Regions from separate parts of the Streptomyces sp. NPDC001393 genome, predicted to be linked through region 1. Evidence: riboswitches for the same ligand, from Rfam matches in the RefSeq annotation. Region 1 holds a riboswitch; the other holds the start of a gene.
What was found. Region 1 has a riboswitch for glycine ahead of gcvP (aminomethyl-transferring glycine dehydrogenase). Riboswitches for the same ligand answer to the same signal wherever they lie in the genome.

Region 1 (4,411 bases):
GTGTAGAGCACCGGGTAGTGCGGCTCCAGGCGCTTGGCGATGTAGTTCGCGGAGAGCACGGCCACCTGCGTGGCCCGCTTGAGGCCCTCGCCGCCCATCAGCCGGACGTACGCCCAGGAAATGGGCAGGATGCCCGCGGAGCCCCAGGGAGCGGCCGAGATCGGGCCGACGCCCGTCTCCGGGCCCGCGGCCGGCTGCAGGGGGTGGTTCGGCAGGTACGGCGCCAGGTGCGAGCGGACCGCGACCGGGCCGACGCCAGGGCCACCGCCGCCGTGCGGGATGCAGAAGGTCTTGTGCAGGTTCAGGTGGGAGACGTCACCGCCGAAGTGGCCGGGCTTGGCGAGGCCGACCAGCGCGTTGAGGTTGGCGCCGTCGACGTACACCTGACCGCCGGCCTCGTGCACCTGGGCGCAGATGTCGGCGACGTGCTCCTCGAACACGCCGTGCGTCGACGGGTAGGTGATCATCAGCACCGCGAGCTCGTCGCGGTGCTGCTCGATCTTCGCCCGCAGGTCCTCGACGTCGATCTCGCCGTCCTCGGCGGTCTTGACGACGACGACCTTCATGCCGGCCATCACGGCGCTGGCGGCGTTGGTGCCGTGCGCGGAGGACGGGATGAGGCACACAATGCGCTGCTCGTCGCCGCGCGCGCGGTGGTAGCCGCGTACGGCGAGCAGACCGGCCAGCTCGCCCTGTGAACCGGCGTTCGGCTGCAGGGAGACCTTGTCGTATCCGGTGACCTCGGCGAGACGTTCCTCCAGCTCACGGATGAGCGTGAGGTAGCCCTCGGCCTGCTCTGCGGGCGCGAAGGGGTGCAGCCGGCCGAACTCGGGCCAGGTGACCGGCTCCATCTCGGTGGTCGCGTTGAGCTTCATGGTGCAGGAGCCCAGCGGGATCATGCCGCGGTCGAGCGCGTAGTCGCGGTCGGCCAGCCTGCGCAGGTAGCGCAGCATCGCGGTCTCGGAGCGGTGCTGGTGGAAGACCGGGTGGGTGAGGTAGGCGTCGGTGCGCAGCAGCGCCTCGGGCAGAGTGTCCTCGGCGGTCGCGTCGAGGGCCGCTATGTCGCCCTTGACGCCGAAGGCGGACCAGACGGCCTCCAGCTGGGCCCGCTGGGTGGTCTCGTCGCAGGCGATCGAGACGTGGTCGGCGTCGGTCAGGTGGAGGTTGACGCCGTTCTCCCGCGCGGCGGCGACGATCTCGGCGGCCGTGCCGGGCACGCGCGCGGTGAGGGTGTCGAAGAAGGCGCCGTGCACGACCTCGACCCCGCCGGCCTTCAGGCCCTCGGCGAGGAGGGTGGCGTACCGGTGCGTGCGGCGGGCGATGGTCTTCAGGCCCTCGGGCCCGTGGTAGACGGCGTACATGCCGGCCATCACGGCGAGCAGCACCTGCGCGGTACAGATGTTGCTGGTCGCCTTCTCCCGGCGGATGTGCTGCTCACGGGTCTGCAGCGCGAGCCGGTAGGCCTTGTTGCCGTCGGCGTCGACGGAGACGCCCACGAGACGGCCGGGCAGGCTGCGCGCGAACTTCTCGTGCACCGCCATGTAGCCGGCGTGCGGACCGCCGAAGCCCATCGGCACGCCGAAGCGCTGGGTGGTGCCGACGGCGATGTCGGCGCCGAGCTCGCCCGGCGAGACCAGCAGGGTCAGCGCGAGCAGGTCGGCGGCGACGGTGACGAGGGCGCCGAGCTCGTGCGCCTGGTCGATGACCGGCTTGATGTCGCGTACGGCACCGGAAGCGCCGGGGTACTGGATCAGCACGCCGTTGATGTCACGCGCGGCGATGTCGGCCGGGATGCCGTCGCTGAGGTCGGCGACGACCACCTCGACACCGGTCGGCTCGGCCCGGGTCTCGATGACGGCGATGGTCTGCGGCAGCGCGTCCGCGTCGACCAGGAACAGGCCCTTCTTGTTCTTGCCCATGCGCCGGGACAGCGCCATGGCCTCGGCGGCGGCGGTGCCCTCGTCCAGCAGGGAGGCACCGGAGGTGGGCAGGCCGGTGAGGTCGGCGACCATCGTCTGGAAGTTCAGCAGGGCCTCGAGGCGCCCCTGGGAGATCTCCGGCTGGTACGGCGTGTAGGCCGTGTACCAGGCCGGGTTCTCCATGACGTTGCGCAGGATGACCGGCGGCGTGAAGGTGCCGTAGTAGCCGAGGCCGATCATGGAGTCGAGGACCTGGTTGCGGTCGGCGAGCGAGCGCAGCTCGGCGAGCACCTCCGCTTCGGTGCGGGCGCCCGGAAGGTCGAGGGCGTCGGCGTTCTTGATCACATCCGGGACCGCCGCGGCGGTCAGCTCGTCCAGCGAACCGTAGCCGACCTGCGCGAGCATCTTGGCCCGCGCCTCCTGGTCGGGCCCGATGTGGCGCTGCTCGAACGGGATGCCCGCTTCGAGCTCCGAGAGCGGAATACGATGGGCGGTCATTGCGGAGGCCTCCTGGTCTGACGCGACCTTCGAAGGGCACCACGGCGCGGGTGCCCGGACGGCCTCCCCCTCTGTCATCTCAACCTGAGAGCTTCACCGGGTACGTCCCGGTTTTCACCGTCGGTGAGAGCGGGAGCCGTCGACACCCGCCCTGCTTTCCAGAGTGACCTCGTCCGTGCGGTACGTGAGCCTGAGAGATTCCGGGGAGGATTTGCTCCTTCGGCGCCTCCGAGGTGGTCGGAGGACTCTCCCGCACGGGGTCAGCAGCCGCTGTCAGCCTACCAGCGAGGTCAACGCCCGGGCCCTCGAGTGGCCGCCTCCCTGAATGTGCTCTTTTGTAGTGCTTACGGATGAGTTGCGACCAAGTGGAGGGAGAGGGACCGTGCAGACCGACATCGATCCGCGCAACCTGATCGGCCGCAAGGCGTTCGACCGCAATGGCACCAAGATCGGCACCATCGACGAGGTGTACCTCGACGACGCGACCGGCGTGCCGGAGTGGGCGGCCATACGCACCGGACTGTTCTCCCGCGACGCCTTCGTCCCCCTGGAGCCGAGCGAACTGATCGAGGGCGCCCTCCGTGTCCCCTTCGACCGCGCGCTGATCAAGGACGCCCCGGACTTCGGCGTGGGCCGCCACCTCTCCCCCGAGCAGGAGCTCCAGCTCTACCACCACTACGGCCTCGACGTGGCCTCACCTCCTTCGGCCCCGGACCGCGAATTCGGCAAGCTGGCGGGCTCGGAGGAAACCTGATCGTTCTCAGGGGTCCGGGGCGCAGCCCCTTGCCGGTCACTCCTCGACCGACCGAGACGGGCGGGCGGATGGGAAGGATCCGAAACCAAGGGCAACGGATCGGCGGCCTCCAGCGCAGGATCCTCGACAGAGAACGTCCGCACCCGCCCCGGAGCGGACTGCGGCGTCTCAAAACGCACCGTCACCCGCCCCAGCCCACTCCCCTGCACCCACCCGTGCCCGTACTCCGCGTGCCTGACGTCCTGTCCCGCCCGCCAGTGCCTTTCGACGGGCTCCGCCCGCTCCACGACGACCTCGGCCTCGGCCTCCTCCGGCGCCTCCACTGCCCGCGAGGGCATGGCCTGCGCGAACAGATCCTCCTGCGTGTAGTCGGCGAGCCCGGAGACACCCACCCCCAGCAGCCGTACCCCACCCGTGGTGTCCACGGAGTCCAGCAGCCGCGCCGCCGCCTCCCGCACCACCGCCGGATCGTCCGTCGGCCCCCGCAACGTCTCCGACCTGGTCAGCGTCGAGAAGTCGTACCGCCGCACCTTCAGCACGATCGTCCGCCCCGACAGCCCGGCTCCGCGCAGCCGCCCCACGCACCGGTCGGCGAGCCGCTGCACCTCCAGCCCGATCCGCAGCCGGTCATGGATGTCCACGTCGTAGGTGTCCTCGACCGACACCGACTTCGCCTCGCGCTCGGCGACCACGGGCCGCTCGTCGTGGGCCAGGGCCATGGCGTACAGCGCGTGCCCGTGCGCCTTGCCCAGCAGCCGGACCAGCTCGTCCTCGCCCGCTTCGGCCAGCTCCTCGACCGTGGTGATCCCGGCCCTGCGCAGATGGTCGCCGGTGGCCGGACCGACCCCCGGCAGCGTGCGCACCGGCATCGGGGCCAGCAACGCCCGCTCGGACCCCGGCTCGATGACCATCAGGCCGTCCGGCTTGGCCTGCTCCGAGGCGATCTTGGCCAGCATCTTGGAGGCGGCGAGCCCCACCGAGCCCGTCAGCCCGGTGACCGCCCGTATGTCCGCACGCAGCTTGATCCCGGCCAGCCGCGCCGACTCCTCGTCCCAGGCCGTCCCGCCCGCCTCCAGATCCACGAACGCCTCGTCCAGGCTGAGCGGCTCCACCAGCGGCGACAGCTCCCGCAACAGGGCCATGACCTGCTCGCTGATCGCCCGGTACACGGTGAAGCGCGGCACCAGATACGCGGCGTTGGGTGCCAGCCGGCGCGCCTGCGCCATGGGCATCGCCGAGT
Region 2 (4,411 bases), on a different contig from region 1:
GAAGACGGCGGAGTTCAGCTTCTTCGCGAAGTCCTTGCCGCGCGCGAGGATGATGCCGCCGCGCGGACCGCCCAGCGTCTTGTGCGTGGTGGAGGTGACCACATCGGCGTACGGCACCGGGTTGGCGTGCAGACCGGCCGCGACCAGGCCCGCGAAGTGCGCCATGTCGACCCACAGGTACGCCTCGACCTCGTCGGCGATCCGGCGGAAGGCGGCGAAGTCCAGCTCGCGCGGGTACGCCGACCAGCCCGCGATGATCACCTTCGGGCGGTGCTCCTTGGCCAGCCGCTCGACCTCGGCCATGTCGACCAGGCCGGTGGCGGCGTCCACGTGGTAGGCGACCACGTTGAACTGCTTGCCGGAGAAGTTCAGGCGCATGCCGTGGGTCAGGTGGCCGCCGTGCGCGAGGTCCAGGCCGAGGATGGTGTCCCCGGGCTGGGCGAGGGCGAACAGCGCCGCCTGGTTGGCGGAGGCGCCGGAGTGGGGCTGGACGTTGGCGTATTCGGCGCCGAACAGCTCCTTGATCCGGTCGATGGCGATCTGCTCGGCGACGTCGACGTGCTCGCAGCCGCCGTAGTAGCGGCGGCCCGGGTAGCCCTCGGCGTACTTGTTGGTGAGGACGGAGCCCTGCGCCTCCATCACCGCGAGCGGCGCGAAGTTCTCGGAGGCGATCATCTCGAGCGTGGACTGCTGCCGGTTCAGCTCGGCGTCGACCGCCGCGGCGATCTCCGGGTCCAGCTCGTGCAGGGAGGTGTTCAGGACGGTCATACGGCTACGACTCCTCAGCCGGCGTTCTGGGCGGTGTACTCGTCGGCGGAGAGCAGGTCGGCCGGCTCCTCCGCGACGCGCACCTTGAACAGCCAGCCGCCCTCGAAGGGCTCGGAGTTCACCAGCGACGGGTCGTTGACGACGTCCTCGTTGATCTCGGTGACCTCACCGGTGACCGGCGAGTACAGGTCGGAGACCGACTTGGTCGACTCCAGCTCGCCGCAGGTCTCGCCCGCGGTCACCGTGGAGCCGACCTCGGGGAGCTGGGCGTAGACGACATCGCCGAGCGCGTTGGCCGCGAACTCGGTGATACCGACCGTCGACACGCCGTCCTCGGCGGGCGACAGCCACTCGTGCTCCTTGCTGTAGCGCAGCTGCTGGGGGTTGCTCATGGCCTGAATTCTCCTGTACGCGCGGGAGTGCTGATGAAGGGGGACTGCTGAGACCGCTGGTGAGCGGCGGAAGCGTGCGCGGGGTCACACGGTGACCGCGCCCAGTGTCTACTTCTGGCGCTTGTAGAACGGCAGCGCCACGACCTCGTACGGCTCGTGGCTGCCTCGGATGTCCACGCCGACGCCCTCGGTGCCCGGCGCCGCGTGCGCCGCGTCGACGTACGCCATGGCGATCGGCTTGCCCAGGGTGGGGGAGGGGGCGCCGGAGGTGACCTCGCCGATCACCTCGCCGCCGGCGACGACGGCGTACCCGGCGCGCGGCACCCGTCGGCCCTCGGCGACCAGGCCGACGAGGACGCGCGGGGGGTTCTCCTGAGCCCTGGCGGCGGCCTGCTTCAGCGCCTCCCGCCCGACGAAGTCGCCCTCCTTCTCGAACTTCACCACCCGGCCGAGCCCGGCGTCGAAGGGGGTGAGGGAGGTGGTCAGCTCGTGCCCGTACAGCGGCATGCCCGCCTCCAGGCGCAGGGTGTCCCGGCAGGACAGGCCGCACGGGACCAGGCCGACGCCCTCGCCGGCCTTGGTCAGCGCCTGCCACAGCTCGACCGCGTGCTCCGGCTTCACGAACAGCTCGAAGCCGTCCTCGCCGGTGTACCCGGTGCGCGCGATCAGGGCCGGGACGCCGGCGACCGTGCCGGGCAGTCCGGCGTAGTACTTCAGGCCGTCCAGGTCGGCGTCGGTGAGGGACTTCAGGATGCCGGGGGACTCGGGGCCCTGGACGGCGATCAGCGCGTACGCGTCCCGGTCGTCGCGCACCTGGGCGTCGAAGCCGGCGGCGCGCTCGGTGAGGGCGTCCAGCACCACCTGGGCGTTGGAGGCGTTGGCGACCACCATGTACTCGGTCTCGGCGAGCCGGTAGACGATCAGGTCGTCCAGGATGCCGCCGTCGGCCTGGCAGATCATGGTGTAGCGGGCGCGGCCCACGCCGACGGAGGCGATGTTGCCGACCAGCGCGTAGTTCAGGAAGGCGGCGGCCCCGGCACCGGTGACGGTGATCTCGCCCATGTGGGAGAGGTCGAAGAGACCCGCTTTCGTCCGCACGGCGAGGTGCTCGTCGCGCTCGGAGCCGTAGCGCAGCGGCATGTCCCAGCCGGCGAAGTCGGTCATCGTCGCACCGAGCGAGCGATGCAGGGCATCGAGCGCGGTGTGGCGCAGCTCAGTGGGTTCGGTACTGCTCATCGGTCGGTCGTCTCCCAAGGAATGACAGGCGAGGAACGTTCCTCCCCATCTGTCATCGGAACCTGAGAGGTTCGCCGGGACCGCCACGGGGGCGATCACGGCTTGCACCTTGGGTGGAGCCACTGTCGCAGCGGCCCGCTTTTCAGATGTGCCTCGCCCGCGCGGTAACGGGGCCTGAGAGATTCAAGGGAGGGACTTGCTCCTTCGGCGTCCCAGCGAAGGCTGCTGGGAACTCTCCCGCGCGGATTCAAGCGGCCGGTATGCAGTTGGCGGCCACATCATTGCACGCCGCGCCCCCGCCCGTCAGGGGCCGCAGCTGTAACCGTGCTGTGGCAGGACGCGTACGAAACCGCCGGGCACCGCGCATTACCTTCCCTTTACATCCGGCGGGCATGAATATTGCCAAGCCCGAGGGGGAGGACGATCACGGTGAACAGGACCCCGGTGTACGCCACCGTCACCACCGCCATCGCGGTGCCGAGGCAGCGCCAGGCCGCGCCCCAGGTCGTCCGCGACCTGCGCGAGCGCGCCGGCCGCGGCCCCCGCGCCCTGGCCTTCGGCCCCCGCGACCTGGTCGTGATCACCGGCCTGCCCGGCAGCGGCAAGTCCACCCTGATGCACCGCGCGGTCACCGGCCCCCGCATCGACTCCCAGGACACCCGCGACCGCTTCGCGGCCCGCCTGCCGGGCTTCCTCCCCTACGCCCTCTACCGCCCCCTGGTCCGCCTCGCCCACTACGCCGGCCTGCGCCGCGCCCTGCGCACCGGCGAGGGCGTCGTGGTGCACGACTGCGGCACCCAGCCCTGGGTGCGCGCCTGGCTCGCCCGCGAGGCGCGTCGCCGCGGCGGCACCCTCCATCTGCTCCTGCTCGACGTCCCTCCCGAGGCCGCCCGAGCGGGCCAGCGCGAGCGCGGCCGGGGCGTGTCCGCCTACGCCTTCCGCCGCCACCGCCGTACGGCCGCCCGGCTGCTCGCCGCGGCCGAGCGCGGCGAGCTGCCCGCGGGCTGCGGCGCCGCCGTGCTGCTGGACCGGCCGGCGGCGGACGCCCTGCAGCGGATCACCTTCACGACGGGAGGCACTGTCACCGCCACCCGCTAGCCTTCATGCTCACAGCAGTGGTTCCCAGCAGGCGGTAGGCAGATGGACTTCCCGGCGGACATTCCCGCGGACTTCCCGGCACAGGCGCACCCCCAGCCCCACGGCGGCTGGCCCGGCAACGAGCTGGAGGAGGTGCTCTCGGCCTCCCTCGGCATACCCGCCGCGGCCGGCCGGATCATCGAGGTGCTGGGCCGGAGCCTGCTCTGGATCCCGCTGCCCAACGGCGGCGGCCCGGACAGCGGCCCGCTCGACCTGCCCACGCTGGAGATCGAGGGCCAGGTCTACGTGCCGGTGTTCAGCTCCGAGGAGCAGCTGCGCCAGGCGACGGGCTCCCACATGTCGTACACCATCGCCCCCGCCGTGGAGTTCGCCCGCGGCCTGCCCCCGCAGGTCGGCATCGCGGTGAACCCCGACGCGCTGGTCGGCATCCCGCTCCCGCCCGCGGCGGTGGCCGAGCTGTGCCGGGCCGGCCGCACCCCGCTGGACGGCCCGAACACCGGCGCCCGGGTCCGCCTCTTCGAGCCCGACTGGCAGGACGACCCGGTCGACTTCCTCTCCGCCGCCTCCGCGGAGTTCGCCGAGACCGGCGTGGTCCTCACCGCCCGGCGCTGCCTGGCCGCCATCGAGACGGACGACCCGGTCATGTTCGTGGGCGTGGAGCTCTCCCGGTGGGAGGGCGACCTGCGCACCCTGCCCCTCCAGGCCCTGGGCAGAGCCCTCGGCAGGGTCCAGGTCAAGTGGCCGGTCAACCTGGTCCTCATGGACGTCACGGACGACCCGGTGTCCGAATGGCTGAAGGCGAACGTCCGTCCCTTCTATCAGTACGGCCACTGAGGCGCCCCGAAGGGATGCGGGGCCGTGTCCGATACGCGGCTGAGCCGCGGGGGCGCGACCAGCCGCACACGCCCCGCACTCGG

Region 2: linked by a shared signal. The riboswitch ahead of gcvT (glycine cleavage system aminomethyltransferase GcvT) and the one ahead of gcvP (aminomethyl-transferring glycine dehydrogenase) in region 1 are both predicted to bind glycine.

What each region holds. Positions count from the first base shown of each region.
Region 1 covers NZ_JBSFIH010000091.1:9,169-13,579, reverse strand. Annotated here, with positions in the region: gene gcvP (aminomethyl-transferring glycine dehydrogenase) at 1-2,417, opposite strand, end outside; glycine riboswitch at 2,586-2,680, opposite strand; gene ACWC2T_RS43550 (PRC-barrel domain-containing protein) at 2,800-3,171, shown strand; gene ACWC2T_RS43545 (DNA polymerase IV) at 3,093-4,411, opposite strand, start outside.
Region 2 covers NZ_JBSFIH010000026.1:80,705-85,115, reverse strand. Annotated here, with positions in the region: gene glyA (serine hydroxymethyltransferase) at 1-768, opposite strand, end outside; gene gcvH (glycine cleavage system protein GcvH) at 783-1,160, opposite strand; gene gcvT (glycine cleavage system aminomethyltransferase GcvT) at 1,269-2,396, opposite strand; glycine riboswitch at 2,436-2,548, opposite strand; glycine riboswitch at 2,549-2,646, opposite strand; gene ACWC2T_RS26005 (AAA family ATPase) at 2,826-3,494, shown strand; gene ACWC2T_RS26000 (enhanced serine sensitivity protein SseB) at 3,537-4,328, shown strand.